4 regions of the Aeribacillus sp. FSL K6-8394 genome follow, and region 1 is predicted to be linked to each of the others. Evidence: predicted binding sites of a transcription regulator. Region 1 holds the regulator's gene; each other region holds the start of a gene.
The links. Region 1 encodes Rex, which represses fermentation and respiration genes when NADH is low (regulators of the CRP and FNR family bind a similar motif). Its sites were predicted from a motif close to TTGTGAAATATTTCACAA; they were not measured.
Positions count from the first base shown of each region.

Region 1 (3,926 bases):
AACAAATACAAATCATTATTGGAGGCAGCTAAGATTATGAATTTTCATCCCGTTTCCATGGGACTCTTCTATTTTATCATGGGAGTTCTATTTACATATTTAGCAATTCATCATGCTGAAAATGGTATGTGGACAGCTACAAATATGATTTTAATGATTTTAGCCACGTTTGATTTTGCTGTTTCCATCCGCATGTTCACTTTCTCATATAAAATTCGGAAAGCAAAAAACAACCGATGAGGTGTAATGATATTATCCCTCTTGTGTAGACAGTAGGAAAAAAGCCTATACTGTCTACTTGACAGGGATATGTTTATAACAGCCCATCGGTTTTACTTTTGATCTGATTCTTTTATTTGAGAAGACTGTGCTTTTTTGTAAGCAAATCTTGAAACAATGATACTTATTTCATACAAAATGAATAGCGGAATCGTGACCATTAAATGCGACACAATTTCAGGCGGCGTAATGATCGCTGCGATAACAAGCAATACAAAATACGCATATTTTCTAACCTTTACCAAAAACGCCGGATTGATGATCCCGAGTCTTGTTAAAAACATAATGACAACGGGAAGCTGAAACAACAGTCCGAAAGGCAATGTTAACTGCAGCAGGAAACGAAAGTATTCATTTATTCCTATCATTTGTTGAATGTTTAAATCATTGGAAAGCCGCCCCATAAAATCGATGACAAAAGGAAACAAAATAAAATAAGAGAAGCTTATACCTAAAAGAAATAAAGCAACCGACAACGGTATATAACTTAATGTGACCCGCCTTTCTTTTTCATACAGTCCTGGGCTGATAAACGCCCAAAGCTGGTACAATAAAACAGGGAAAGTTAGAATTAAAGCAATAATAAATGTAAACTGCATATAAACGATCAATGGATCTGCAGGACGAAAAGCATTTAAGGCGAATTGCTTTGCTTCATCAGTTTGCTGTAAAAAAACAATAATTGGCTTCGCTATGAAAAAGCCAGTAATCATAGCAACGAAAAAGAAAACGACTACAATAATCAGCCGTTTTCTAAGCTCCGCTATATGCTCCAACACAGACATTTTTTTTTCGCTCATCATTATTCATCCATTCTTCTTGCTATTCATTTTTCTTGTTTTCTTCATCATCGTCTGCTAAGCCCTTCGTGGCACTTTTAAACTCCTTTAATGATTCTCCTATAGCTTTTCCAAGCTCAGGAAGTTTTTTCGGCCCGAAAACAAGCAGAGCTGCAAATACAATCAACAGCAAGCTTCCAATTCCAATTGTTGGCATTTAATATCGCTCCTTCAATCTTCATTCGAATAATGTTTTAAAAAATATGCAAGAGCCTGAAGTTCAACAGATAGATCGATATGATGAATCCGAATTTTATCCGGAACATTTAAGCGAGCCGGCGTAAAATTTAAAATGCCTTTTATGCCTTTTTCCACTAACCGATCCGTTATTCCTTGAGCGGCAGTTGCCGGGACCGTTAATATCGCAACAGGCACATCATCAGGCAATTCACTTTCTAGCTGATCCAAATGATAAATTGGAACTCCACCAATTTTCATTCCTACTTTTCGTTTATTAATGTCAAATGCAATAACAATTTGTGTGTTGTTATTTTTTGTAAAATTGTAATTTAAAAAAGCTGTTCCCAAATTTCCGACGCCAATGAGGGCAACTTTGGTCAACTCATCTTGGTCAAGCGTCTTTCTAAAAAATGATAACAAATAATTGACATTATATCCATAACCTTTTTTGCCCAGCGCTCCGAAATATGAAAAGTCCCTTCTAATTGTCGCAGAATCTACTTTTACTGCTTCACTCAGTTCTTGAGAGGAAACACGTTGTTTTCCCGAGGCATGTAAATTTTGCAAAAACCGATAATATAGAGGTAATCTTTTTGCAGTTGCTTGCGGTATCTTAGATTGATCTTGATTCAATGCTCATCCCTCGCAATCCAAAACAACCTGACTAATTTTGTTTTTAACTATGTTTTCTAGCAAGCGGCTGCTCGCCTGTATGAAACAATATCAGACTGATAACGCTTCCATCCTGATCTTCTTCTCCGTCTACATTTCTTTTTATTTGTTTTTTCTCCAAACTCTCCTTATATAAAAACTATACACTATTTTTTTATTCGTGTCTTTTGAACGATTGTTACAATTTCTTGTCCTTTTGTTCATCAGGTCAGTTGCCTGCAGTCAAATATATAGGCTACACTTATTCTAGCAAAGATTGAGGTGAACTATGGATGATTTTATTGCAGTTAAACAAAATCACAAAATATTATGGTGCTGACCTTATTTTATCGAATATTAAGCTGGAAATCCAAACAGGAGATAAAATCGCCGTTGTAGGCCGCAATGGAGCCGGAAAATCAACATTATTGAAAATCATTGCCGGTGAAATGCCCTTTGATTCTGGTGAAATTGTGAAGCCAAAAGATTTAACAATCGGCTATCTGGCACAAAACACAGGATTAGAATCAACTAAGTCAATATGGGATGAAATGCTAACCGTTTTTGAAGAGCTGCGGAACATCGAAGCTGAGCTGCGAAATATTGAACAAAAAATGGCAGCTATCTCCTCAGCTGGAGATTCTCATGCTTTGCAAAGCTTAATGAAGGAATATGATTCACTCCAACATTTATATAAAGAAAATGGCGGATATCAATATGAGGCGGATATCCGTTCTGTGCTGCATGGATTAGGGTTTGCTGATTACGACTATTCAACTAAAATTTCGGTTTTGAGCGGAGGACAAAAAACCCGGTTAGCACTCGGAAAGCTCCTGTTGAAAAAACCGGATCTGCTCATACTCGACGAGCCGACAAACCATCTCGACATGGAAACATTAAACTGGCTCGAACAATATTTACAGCATTATAATGGAGCGGTTCTAATTGTTTCCCATGACCGGTACTTTTTAGATCGCGTTGTCAACACTGTTTATGAAATATCACGAACAGTTTGTACGAAGTATGTTGGGAATTACAGCACTTATTTAAAACAAAAAGCGGAAGCGTACGAAAGGGAATTAAAACAATTTGAAAAACAGCAAGAAGAAATCGCGCGGATGAAAGATTTTATTCAACGAAACTTAGCAAGAGCATCGACAACGAAACGTGCGCAAAGCAGAAGGAAAATGCTTGAGAAAATGGAAATACTGGACAGACCCGCTGGGGACGAGAAGTCAGCCAGCTTTTCCTTCGAAATCGAAAAGCAAAGCGGCAATGACGTGTTAAAAGCCATTGATTTGTCCCTTTCCTACGATCAAAAAACTCCGATCGTGAAAAATATTAACTTTTCGATCAACAGGAAGGACTCAATTGCTTTAATAGGGCCAAACGGAGTTGGAAAATCTACCTTATTAAAAACGATCATCAACCGCTTAAAGCCGCTGAGCGGAAAAATTCAGTTTGGATCTAATGTCCAAATCGGATATTATGACCAGGAACAAGCGGATTTGTCTTCATCTAAACGGGTTTTAGATGAATTGTGGGATGACTATCCCGAAAAAACAGAAAAAGAAATCCGAACGGTTTTAGGGAATTTCCTTTTTTCCGGAGATGAAGTGCTGAAAACCGTCTCGTCTTTAAGCGGAGGAGAAAAAGCTCGGCTCGCTTTAGCGAAATTAATGCTAAAAAAAGCTAACTTTCTCATCATGGATGAACCTACGAATCATCTGGATCTCGACAGCAAAGAAGTATTGGAAAACGCTCTGATAAATTTTCCTGGAACAATCTTGTTTGTTTCGCACGATCGTTATTTTATCAACAAAATCGCGACCAAAATTTTTGAATTATCCACAGAAGGCATTGCCGAATATATCGGGGACTATGATTATTACATTGCAAAAAAAGCGGAGATGATCGAGCTTGAACAGTTGAAAGAACCAACTATCGAAACCAAAGAGCAAAAACAAGGAAAATTAT
Region 1 is NZ_JBBPAA010000002.1:334,460-338,385, reverse strand. It holds gene NSR00_RS14140 (CPBP family intramembrane glutamic endopeptidase) at 1-32, shown strand, start outside; gene NSR00_RS14135 (YdiK family protein) at 37-240, shown strand; gene tatC (twin-arginine translocase subunit TatC) at 333-1,079, opposite strand; gene NSR00_RS14125 (twin-arginine translocase TatA/TatE family subunit) at 1,102-1,275, opposite strand; gene NSR00_RS14120 (redox-sensing transcriptional repressor Rex) at 1,290-1,931, opposite strand; gene NSR00_RS14115 (ABC-F family ATP-binding cassette domain-containing protein) at 2,243-3,926, shown strand, end outside.

Region 2 (3,926 bases), on a different contig from region 1:
TCTTCCTTCCATTTCAACATACAGAATACACAACGAAAATTCCATCGGTCTGTCACCGAAATGCGCAAATTCAATAAAGGGCGGTTAATTGATCTCGCAACATCTTATACATTCATTCTTCATATGTTACAGACAAGATAAACAATAGAATGAGATCTCTGTCACATAAATTCGAATGATCATAAAAGGTTAAATTAATTGTAAAAAAAATTTTCTGAAAAAGAAACCTATTTGGAATACATTTTACCAATTTATCATTTTTTTTATGGCTAACATGATGGGGCTCTATACAATGAATTGAGAAAGCAAAATAGATACACAAAAAATATTTTACGATTTCGGCAAACGGAGGCTTTCATAATAGAATCAGCAGTTTTCATTATGGACAATGTACCAATGCTTGGCGACTTGATGGAAAGAATGGTTATTATATTAGAAAACCGTTCATCCATCAACAGGATCTTCTTAGCTTTTTCCATTTCGGGTCACCTGTCGAGAATCCGTCCAGACTCGAAAAAACTCAAAGTTGATTGAAAAAAGATACTATCGAAAAACAACTGATAGAAAAATCATTAAAGAAAACCGCCGGCAACAAATCCAAAGCTTCCTGAGAATTAGGGATTTCACAAGTTACACTTTACAATAAGATGAAAAAATACCAGCTACCTAAATAGATGAACAACTTCTCAATCGTTTTCGAGAATGGCATTAACTTGGTTTACGCCCCGCTTTTTTCTTCTAGCACACTTTTCAGGCAACCATCTTTTTGATGTCAATGACATACTTTCAATGTTAGAATGATCTTTTTGCAATAGCGCTTTGTCCGGGTTAGACGTATTTTTCGCACAATGGCCGCTGACCATATTAACAAAGAAATAAATTTCCCTACATGCCATCAGCTGTTTCCGCTTTAAAAACACACACTCTCCTTTCTATTTCAAGCAAAACAATATCCTTAGCGAAATGGTACCGATCTTTCATTGAAAACTGAAACATTTTCTAACAAGCAGTTCAATTGATGTTGCAACATCTTCCCTTCCCTCAATTGGAAGGATATATGCCAATACGGCATCACGAATCAATTATTCATAAACTTTTCAAAAGTGATGCCGATGAAGTGAAGCAAATCACAAATTGCGGGAATTGTTTTTACTATGATGAACATTGATAAAAAAGATGGAAAGGAGAATATGGATGGGAAAAACTGTTGAATTAGATGTTCGCGAAGATTTAAAGAAGAAATTAGAGCCGTTTCAAAAAATCATGGCGGCCATTCAGCCTCTTGCACAAGGAGATGTATTTATTTTACACGCTCCGTTTAAACCCGTTCCGCTTTTTCCTATCATGAAGAAAAAAGGGTTTTCTTATCAAGCGGAAAAAATAGAGGATAAACATTGGAAAATTACCTTTGTTAAAACGGAGGATTGAAAAAATGATACTGGATAATCGCGGCTTAGAGCCCCCACAACCGATGATGCGGACTTTAACGGCATTAGCAAAATTAAAAAAAGGAGAAGCGTTGAAAATTATTAATGACCGCCGCCCAATGTTTTTATTTGAACAGCTTGACGATCTCGGTTATACCTATCAAACGCAAAAGCGCAGTGATGGAAGCTATGAAATAACGATTGAAAAGAAGGATGACGATGATGACGGCTAATCATACTTATGAAACGAATATTCGAATCCCTTTTTCGTTTATTATTTTTGGCTTGCTGGCGTTTTTCCTTTCTCAAATTCTTTTATTTCTGTCAACTCGTCAGCTTTCAACCGGAGAAATGCGCCTTCCTGTCGTATTGTCAGCTGTCCATTTATTAGTGATTGGCTTTGCTTTAATGACAGCCATGGGGGCCATGTATCAGCTTGTTCCAGTCGTGTTTTTAACCCCGATATGGAATGAATCATTTGCTTTTATCCAAATGGTCGTCACGTCATTAGGAATACTATCTTTTAGCATCAGCCTGGCCTTTAATATTCAAATGGCTATATTTTCAGGCTTGCTTCTTACTTGTGGGATTGTAATGTTTTTATGGCAGATGTTCATGACATTAAAAAAACAGAAGAAAAGAACGGTCATCACTTTATTTGTTGGTACTGCCCTCACTTGTTTGCTCTTAACGATCGGGCTCGGATTGACGCTTGCCTATCATTTTTGGAGCGTGAGACAATTAATCGATCATGATTTGATTTTCAAAGCACATATATTTTGCTGGGATTTTCCGGCTGGTTTACACTTCTTATCTTTGGATTTTCTTACAAAATGGTTCCGATGTTTTCATTGGCGCATCATTTTTCAATGAACACGGCCCGATATGTCTACATTTTTTATATAAGCGGTCTTGTGTTAACTTTCATCAGTTTTATAACGGCAAATGACCGGTTGTTATCAGCAGGGCTTCAATTGATGGCTGTCGGATATGGGTTGTTTGCATACCATATGTTTGCCATTTTAAAGAAAAGGATGAAGAAAAAACTGGATAAACCTTTTCTGTTTGCTCTTTTGGCCATTGTTTTTGGAGTCATCCTGCATATAGCGGCGGCCGGTTTTTCTTTTGAAAGTGAAATCCATTCCCGCATCTTTTCCATCATCATCTACTGTTATCTGTTCGGCTGGATTGTATTAAGCATCATTGGCTACTTATATAAAATTGTTCCTTTTCTATGGTGGACACACCGGTATAGCAAAAAAATCGGCAAAGAAGCGGTGCCGACTTTGAAACAAATGATAAATGAAAAATGGATTGTGATGGAATGTTGTTTATTTGTTGCGAGTCTTATCGGCATGACCGCTGCTCTTGCCTCTTCAAGTACTGGTCTATTTTATCTTGCTCAAGGAGGAATGGTGCTGTTTTCTGGATTATTTGCCTGTACGATTGGCTCCGTATTGCTGAAATAAAAAATGAGGGAACGATTTACTGAAATATAAAGGGTGATGTTACAATGGAAATAAAAGCAAAGATCTTGGAAAAACTGCAAAACGTTTTAGATCCTGAATTGGGAATTAATGTTGTTGATTTAGGACTGATCTATAAGATTGAAGTAAAAGACGGAACTGCATTCATTTTAATGACATTGACTACACCCGGCTGTCCGTTGCACGACTCAATAGCAGGCGGTGTGAAACGCGCATTGCGTGATATTGAAGGCATTCAAGAGGAAACGCTTATGCTCTTTCCGGTATTGTCCATCAAATTGTTTCGTGTGATGAGTGAAAAAATTATAGATTTGCAAAATCGGTTAGAAGAGCAAATTCTTCATAATACATATGAACAAATCGTATTGTTGCTGTTGCGGCTTACAAAAACGAATGCACTGCCGCAAGGAAAACTTTATCGTTTGACAACCCATTTAACGAATCGGGAATTGGCAAATATGATCGGAACTTCCCGTGAAACCGTTAGCAGAACGCTTAACCAGATGAAGCGGAAGGGTATTATTCTTGTTGATGACGACGGATATTATTTGGTTGATGCTGAACAATTGGAGAAAGAAATCTTTATGTAGCGGCCGCCAAAAAGAAAACTTATTTTTGATGAATGTTTGAAGCGTTTAAGAATCATAATAAAGGAAAACGAATTTTCATGGAGGAAACGAAATGTCCACAAAACGTCAAGACAAGAAAATGAAAAATAACCCAACCTTCGGAGCATATGATGAACCTTTTAAGAGCGGCAGCGAATCCGACCTCAAACAAGGTTTGGCCATAACGCAGGAACAAATAAGAGATACATATACGGAGGGCACAATTGATGGGATGATGGAGGATGTTGACGGCAACAACATCCCGTTGAAGACTGAAAAAGAATAATAATTCCTTTTTTTCCTGATATTAAAAATTTAAGTGAAATGCCTGTACCCCCCGCAATCATCATGATGATTGCGGGGGAATTTCATGGCCAATTTTGTCTTGACAGCGTTTAAAAAAA
Region 2 is NZ_JBBPAA010000001.1:933,872-937,797, forward strand. It holds partial or broken gene NSR00_RS04265 (GTP 3',8-cyclase MoaA) at 1-20, opposite strand, end outside; partial or broken gene NSR00_RS18035 (helix-turn-helix domain-containing protein) at 531-674, shown strand; gene NSR00_RS04270 (DUF2249 domain-containing protein) at 1,195-1,428, shown strand; gene NSR00_RS04275 (DUF2249 domain-containing protein) at 1,433-1,660, shown strand; gene NSR00_RS04280 (hypothetical protein) at 1,650-2,300, shown strand; gene NSR00_RS04285 (hypothetical protein) at 2,297-2,896, shown strand; gene NSR00_RS04290 (iron-sulfur cluster assembly protein) at 2,941-3,504, shown strand; gene NSR00_RS04295 (YozQ family protein) at 3,596-3,808, shown strand; gene NSR00_RS04300 (hypothetical protein) at 3,893-3,926, shown strand, end outside.
Region 2: a site for Rex is predicted at 1,116-1,133, ahead of NSR00_RS04270 (DUF2249 domain-containing protein). Genes of this name have one in related genera too.

Region 3 (3,926 bases), on a different contig from region 1:
TCCCCCATTTCATCTAGGGCATTTTCCGCATCCATAGCAATCGAGTAGGAGGGAGCGATTAACTCCCGTCCTCTCACACCACCGTACGTACGGTTCCGTATACGGTGGTTCAATTAAGATAATTGACGCAAGTCTTTATAACTTCCGTGAATAGCTGTTCTCTTTATGCCAGTGGTCACTCCACCCTCCAAGAGGTCTCCCACGGGATTCACCGCTTCCTCCCTCAAGTGAGGTACTACGTTTTCTGTGTTCATCATGACTCACTGAATGCCAAGGGCTATTCTCTCTTAATTGTTCGGTCCTTCTTAGTTGTTCTAGACCAACTAATACTATGACCTCTGCTGACTTCTGACGGTTCAGCTACTTATCACTAAGTAGGTTATGAAGAGTACTTCACATATCCGCCAGACCTCCCCGGGTAAGTACATGCACTTTCACACCATCTATCCGCCTCATTTACTCGATATGACCTTCGACAGAAAGAGCTTTGTTTTGTTATGCAAACTCACTCAATCATACCTAGCCTTATATGAGGTTCGTGTTCCTCGGACCGGTGTTTTGCCTCCAGCTTCCTTCAGATTCCGCGTCACCACGGACACCCTTTCGTTGAGCTAACCTCTACTTCTGTCTTCGGGGTTCGGGACTTACACCCTATAGTTCATGTACATGCCGGGCGCACATAAAAAAAACCGGGCGTGAAAATTCCACGCCCAGTTTCTTCTACCAGAATTTAAATCCCGGTGAACTTGGTGCATTTTCAATGATATCGATGACCGGTACTGTATAAGCGATTACAATTAGCACAACAGACAGGCCGATCCAAATTTTCCAATTTTCTAGAAGCAATGGCGTTTTTTCCGCATCTTCATGAACTTCACCAACTGGAAATTCTTCCGTTCCTTTTGGAGCAGCCACTGCCAAATTTATAACAATATAAAGAATCATCAAAATGGCAACGAATAAGATGGCTCCACCAACTGCCATGATAGTTTGATAAGACATCCATTCCAACGCCTGCGGATGGTCTCCATATGTTGTATAAGCGGTCCGCCGAGGAGCTCCAAACAAACCAACTGTATGCATGGCTCCTGACATTAGGAACATACCGATGCACCAGAAAACGGTTTGAATGATCCCTAATTTATTTAATCGCGGTGTTAACGTTCTGCCTGTTAAATGAGGAACCAACCAATAAGAAATACCAAAAAACGTCAACGCTACAGTGGTGGCCACTGTTAAATGGAAATGTCCTGTTACCCATAAAGTGTTATGAACGACTTGGTTCATTTGGTTACTTGCATTAATGATTCCGCCTGCTCCGCCAGGAATAAAAACGAGCATTCCCATAAACGGTGCAAAAAAGCGAACATCTGTCCACGGAAGTTTTTTCACCCAGCCAAACAGTCCGCTGGCCCCTTTTTCTCTTCCGCTTATTTCAAATGTTGCAAACAAAGCGAAAGCTGTCATTAAAGATGGAACAATGACCATAAACGTCAACACAATTTGCAAAAACTTCCAAAACGGAGTGATCCCAGACTCTAGTATTTGATGATGGAAGCCGACTGGGATGGAAAAAAGAACAAACAGTACAAACGCCAGTCTTGCAAGCGAATCGCTGAAAATTTTCCCGCCTATTATTTTTGGAATGATGACGTACCAGCACATATAGGCAGGCAATAACCAGAAATACACTAATGGATGGCCAAAATACCAAAAAAGTGTTCTGCTTAACAGCACATTGATTTTATCGACTAACCCGAAGGACCAAGGAATAAACTGGAATAATACCGTTACTGCTACGCCCAATGTTGCTATGATCCATAAAATCATTGTGGCAACTGCCATAAAGCTTAATAGAGGAGACGGTTTTCCTTCATTTTTCTTTTTCCAGACAGCGTATTGGCTAAACATGCCAGCTCCGCTTACCCAGCTGCCGACTACAACAAGCGTCAGACCGATATAAAACCATGGCGATGCTTTAAGTGGTGCATAAAAAGTGTATAGAACGGTCGCTTTATTTAATAAGATCATAACCGTTGTAATCGCTGTTCCAATCGTCATAAGCCAAAAGCCGATCCAAGCCGACTTTTTGGCAAACGGAGTTAAATCACCTGTCGTCCGACTCATGGAAGCATATAAAAAACCAATGATAAAAAATGTTGTAAAAACAAGTGCCAACAAAACGCCATGAGCAGTCAAAAGCTGATAATACCCGATCCCTGCCGGAAGCTCAAGCGTTCCGCTTCTAACAAAAGCCTGCAATAACCCGGCAATCGCTCCTAAAAACAATGCAATATAACCAACTGCAATATGGGCGAGCGCCAGCTTTCCATCGTTTGGGTGAAGCGCTGTATTTTTCATGCTTTTGTCACCTCAATTTTCGTGCTCATCATTTGGTGCCCAGTACCGCAATATTCGTTGCAAATTATTAAATAGCTGCCGGGTTTATGGAATGTATGTGTAAGCGAATTCACATGTCCCGGGGTCACCATCATGTTGACATTTGTGCCAACGATTTCAAGGCCATGAACAACATCTTTGCTTGTCACGATAATATGAACTTTTGCTCCCTCCGGTATTTTTATGTCATTCGGCATAAAGGCAAAAGCTTGAGAAACTATAACAAGTTCGTATTCGTTGTCTCCAATTTTCTTTAAGCCTGGTTGATTAAACGGCTCTGTGGTGTCTACTTTTTGCGGATCCAATGTGGTCAGATCACTCGGCGGATGATGACCTTGTGCAAATGCACTGATGCCCACGATTGTTAAAAACATCACAAGCGTACCTATACCTATTAATAGCCAAACCTTTTCAAGTTTGTGCAAATGCAAGATGATCCCCCTCCTTTATAATCGTTGAATAAATAAGTAGTAAACTCCAAACCAAGAAAGTATTAAAAAAAGAGCCAGCATAAGAACAGATAAAAAAGTGCCAAATAACGAATATTCTTTCTTTTGAGCAATTTCCTGCTCTTTTTTATCGGAGATGAATTCTTTTGCCACCCATAACACCACCTTTTCTTCTTTTAAAAAAATTGTAGTTTAGCTTACGTTAGTCAATCTGTGAAAAAAATCACATTTTCCATAGTACTTTTTGACAGTATGTTGAACAAAAAACATTGCATTCACACTGAATCTTCTATCATTAGGAAGCTAGGAGCCAAAATGAACGGGACACATTTTTGGATGAAGCTCTGGCTATGACCTTTGAATCGGTTAAGAAGGTCACCCTTTCATTTCTTTGCACAAAAAAAACGCCTGTCCCGATATAGTAGACAGACGTTTATATTTACATATATTTAACTGCAGCAACAGCAAGAAGAACCCACGCAATTAAAAATGAAATGCCTCCAAGCGGCGTAATTGCACCTAACACTTTGATCTGCGTCACACTTAATATATACAGGCTTCCGGAAAACAGGAGAATACCGATGAGCATAAGCCACCCGGCCCAATTTGCATAGCCTGCCTGCGGATGCTGCTGCAAAAACAGAGCCGTGACAAAAAGGCCAATCGAATGGAACATTTGATATTGTACACCTGTTTGCCATGTCTCCAAATATTTTTGCGGAATTTTCCCTTCCAAACCATGGGCGCCGAATGCTCCTAAAGCTACAGACAAAAAAGCACCGACGGCTCCAAGAATGAAAAATATTTTCATCATCTTCACCCCTTTTTCCCTTCATCTTACCTTATCGTCCATTTTTTTTAAATGAAGATTTTACAGATGACAAGATTTTGTTAGAAATCAAAAATAGATTCTCCATTTGCATCGTCTTCGACCAACAAACGTTCTTTCATTGTCAGCGTTTTGCTGTTTGCATTTCCGATCATTTTTTCCAGCTCTAATGGAGTTATTTCACTTTCGCTTTTTGGCTCTTGAATAGCTGAAAAATCATAATTTTCCTCTTGTTGATCCAAAATAAC
Region 3 is NZ_JBBPAA010000001.1:2,575,547-2,579,472, forward strand. It holds gene NSR00_RS12170 (b(o/a)3-type cytochrome-c oxidase subunit 1) at 721-2,361, opposite strand; gene NSR00_RS12175 (cytochrome c oxidase subunit II) at 2,358-2,831, opposite strand; gene NSR00_RS12180 (cytochrome c oxidase subunit 2A) at 2,847-3,002, opposite strand; gene NSR00_RS12185 (DUF423 domain-containing protein) at 3,289-3,660, opposite strand; gene NSR00_RS12190 (YwdI family protein) at 3,741-3,926, opposite strand, start outside.
Region 3: a site for Rex is predicted at 3,061-3,078, ahead of NSR00_RS12180 (cytochrome c oxidase subunit 2A). Genes of this name have one in related genera too.

Region 4 (3,926 bases), on a different contig from region 1:
ACGCCGTTTGAAAATTCGACAAGCTCACCGGCCATGACATTGTCGAGGCCATGAGCACGTGCGATCCCGTCACCTACTTGAATAACTGTGCCGACATCGCTAACTTCTATTTCAGACTGATAGTTTTCAATTTGCTTTTTTATCAGTGCACTAATTTCTTCAGCTTTGATGCTCATGAGTTTCACCCCTATCTACGAACTTTTCGCTAAATTCCGCCCGATTCGTTCGAGCTTACTCTTGATGCTACCGTCAAAAATACGATTGCCGATTTGAAGTTTCAGTCCGCCAATTAAGTTCTGATCAATGACGTTTGTGATTTTAAGCGATTTTTTTCCGACCTTTTGCGCAAATACTTCTGAAAGAGCCTGCTTTTCTTCATCCTTCAACGGACGGACGGAGTAAACCGTTGCTTCTGCTGTTTGCTGTTCTTCATTTGCAAGCTCCACAAAGTTATCTACAAGTTCAGGAACTAAGCGGATGCGATGGCGATCGATAAGCAGAAGAAGAGTATTGATAATTTCAGCACTCAATGAAGAAAACGCTTCATTGACCAATGATTTTTTATTTTCGAGCAACACCTTCGGATGCTCTAAAATTTGCAGCAATTTTTGATTTTCAATAAACACCTGCTTTACAATCCGCAATTCTTCTTCAAACTGCTTCACTTGATTTTTTTCCTTTGCAATTTGAAAAAGAGCTGACGCATAGCGCTTTGCCACTCCGCCAATCATAACTGTTCTCCTACCTCTTTAATATAATCATTGATCAGCTTCTCTTGCTCAGCTTCATTCAATTCTTTTTCAATCACTTTAGAAGCAATAAGAACGGATAATGATGCCACTTGATTACGCAATTCAGCAACAGCTTGCTCTTTTTCGTGTTCGATTTCTTTCTTGGCTGCTTCTTTCAGTCTTTCTGCCTCCGCACGAGCCGCTTGGATGATATCTTCTTTTTGCTGTTCGCCGAGTTTTTTCGCATTTTCAACAAGCTCCTGTGCTTCGATGCGGGCTTGCTTTAATAGCTCACGCTGCTCTTCGGCAAGCTTTTTGGCTTCCGCATGCTTTTCTTCCGCAGCATTTATTTCATTTGCAATAAATTCTTCCCTCTGTTTCATAATGCCCATAAGCGGACCAAAAGCATATTTTTTGAGCAATGCTAACAAAACTAAAAATACAACGAGCTGAACGAGCATATCTCCTGCTGCGAAGCCTCCAGCTCCGAGGGCAAATTCAACTGTTAACACGGCTTCGTTTCACTCCCTTCAAAACTTCCGTTTTCCAACTACCGGCTATATTGGGACTCTTTTACCATTCACAACATAAAGGAATGGCGAAGATGCTTAAATAACTTCGCCATTTCCTCTTTTTCACTTGCTGTCCTTTCGATTCGGACTTCACGCAAATTGATTGCATGTCGATTTCTAAAAAGCCTTTTTCAACACCAATCTAGGCAAGGCTCTTTTGAAATTTTCAAATTACGCACCAAAAGCCATAAATGCAATAACAACCGCGATAATCGGAATCGCCTCAACCAACGCAACCCCGATAAACATAGTAGTTAGAAGCATACCGCGCGCCTCAGGTTGACGAGCAATACCTTCTAATGTACGAGATACGATAAGTCCGTTACCAATACTAGCACCAAGTGCCGCTAAACTAATTGCAATTGCAGCTGCTAATAAATTCATGAATAAAGTCCTCCTTTATTTGTTTAAAAATAATTTTTTACACAAACATTGTGATGAAGTCATTTATTTTTAATGGTCATGGCTAACTTTATGCGCCATATAAACCATTGTTAACATTGTAAAGATAAAAGCTTGGATTGCACCTACAAAAATACTGAATGCCTGCCACGCCATCATCGGAATAATTGCCCCGATGAAGCCGAATGCTCCGCTAGTTGCCAAGCTGACAAGCAAACCTAGCAAAATTTCCCCAGCATAGATGTTACCGTAAAGACGAAGACCAAGCGTCAACGTGTTTGCAAACTCTTCAATAATTTTAAGCGGGAACAAAAACGGCAGTGGCTTGAAAAAGTCGCTTCCATAGGCGGAAAAGCCTTTTAATTTAATCCCGTAATAATGCGATAAACCGACGACTAAAATGGCCAGTGTCAGCGTTATGGTAGGATCAGCCGTAGGCGATTTCCACCAAAGCTCATGGTCAACAACGATAGCGAATGGTAAACCAAGCATATTGGAAACAAAAATGTACATGATGAGCGTCATTCCTAAAGTAAGGAATCGGCCACCTGTCTGCCAGTCCATCGTGCTGTTAATAATGTTTTTCACAAAATCCATGACCCATTCCAAAAAGTTTTGCATACCCGTTGGCTTCATTGCCAAAGAGCGGGTCGACAATACGGCGATGATAAATACAATTGCGCTAGAAACAAGTATCATCAAAATATTGGACAAATTAAATTCAAGTCCTAATAATTTTACTATCGGCGCTTCGTGACCCAACAAAATTCACCTCTCTTCCCAAGCTTGTCCGCAAATGTATAGAATAGAATCTATCATAATGACAATATAGATTGTCATTAAACCAATAACCACGCTAATTAAATGGAAATGTTCAGGGAATTTGAGTGCGATTAATACCGCCAATCCTGCGGCTGCCATCCTTGAAACCGTTCCAAGCGAACGTGCTGTACGGCCTTCTTCGATTGCTTGCTGTATTTGCTTTGATTTACGCACTAGTATCCATAAATTATAGAGGCTAAAGCTTGTACCAAGGGCAAGACCGAGGAAAATATCTTGATAAGGAGTAAACCCCCATGCTAACACATAGATGGCAAGCAAAAACAGCAAATATTTTTTGCTGCGCACAAACAATTTTTCAATACGATCCATAGTTACCGTTCATTCTCCTGAAAAAAATGTTGGACTAATCTCAGCATCGCAATTATTCCCGCAGCCAGTCCAATTAGAAGACCAATGATCAAAAAAACGGGTTCTGTATGCAACTGTCGATCAAGCCATCTTCCTGCAAAAATCCCAACGAGCACTGATCCTGCCAAATAGGAAAGAATGGCGGTCATTAAAGCGTATGCTCGGAGCGGATGGTGCTCTTTTTGCCGCATTGGGTATGTCCTCACAATATAAAATTACCTTATTTTTTATTATATCAAAAGGCTGTTGAAAACCTTATCATCCCACCCCGTTTAGCATACAATAGGCACCAATCAATGTCAATCTGTTTCACGTCAAAAGTTGTGCTATTTGTTAAGAATATCACAATTTGTTCACAAATATTTTTGCCGTTTCTATTGACTTTTTAATATTTTTTTATCTAAAATGATTGTCGTTTCATAGCTGCTTTCTTCCCCGTCTTTTTTTGCAAAAATAAGCGCTTTGTAAACGCCGTTTGGAATGTCCTTAAATTGCCCGGAAATGTCTCTTTTCAACAAACCTCCCGGAATATTTCTTTGCCAGTCTAAAAAGCCTTTGAATGTTAAAGTGTCCGGATCATACAGGGCAATCCCGAATTCATCCGCCCCTTGCGGCAAATAAAGCTCATAATGGTACATATTCCCTTGATCGGCAAGCCCAAATTCAAATCCCATGATTTTTGGATAATTCGGTTCGCCAACAACGAATAAATATGGAAGGCGGATTGTCTGGCTGCCGGCTGTCACAACAAGAGTCCCGTCATACAATCCTTCCCTCAATGATTTTGGTGCAACATCAATCGAGACGGATACTTCTCTTCTCCCGTTAGCAGGAACCTTTACGGAAATAGGGAGCTGCCATTGAACCCCTTTTTGATAATGCGGTTTAGAAAAAACAAACGTTTTTTCTTGATCGGAGAGATTTTCAAGAGTTAACGTGATCTCTTTCTTTTTCCTGCCGATATTTTTGTGAAATTGACCGAATGATAGAGATGCCGGATAAACGAGAGCTCTTGTCTGAACAGCCGATA
Region 4 is NZ_JBBPAA010000001.1:2,524,510-2,528,435, forward strand. It holds gene atpA (F0F1 ATP synthase subunit alpha) at 1-176, opposite strand, end outside; gene NSR00_RS11905 (F0F1 ATP synthase subunit delta) at 192-731, opposite strand; gene atpF (F0F1 ATP synthase subunit B) at 728-1,192, opposite strand; gene atpE (F0F1 ATP synthase subunit C) at 1,475-1,687, opposite strand; gene atpB (F0F1 ATP synthase subunit A) at 1,757-2,467, opposite strand; gene NSR00_RS11925 (ATP synthase subunit I) at 2,474-2,857, opposite strand; gene NSR00_RS11930 (AtpZ/AtpI family protein) at 2,860-3,087, opposite strand; gene NSR00_RS11935 (S8 family serine peptidase) at 3,271-3,926, opposite strand, start outside.
Region 4: a site for Rex is predicted at 3,227-3,244, ahead of NSR00_RS11930 (AtpZ/AtpI family protein). Genes of this name have one in related genera too.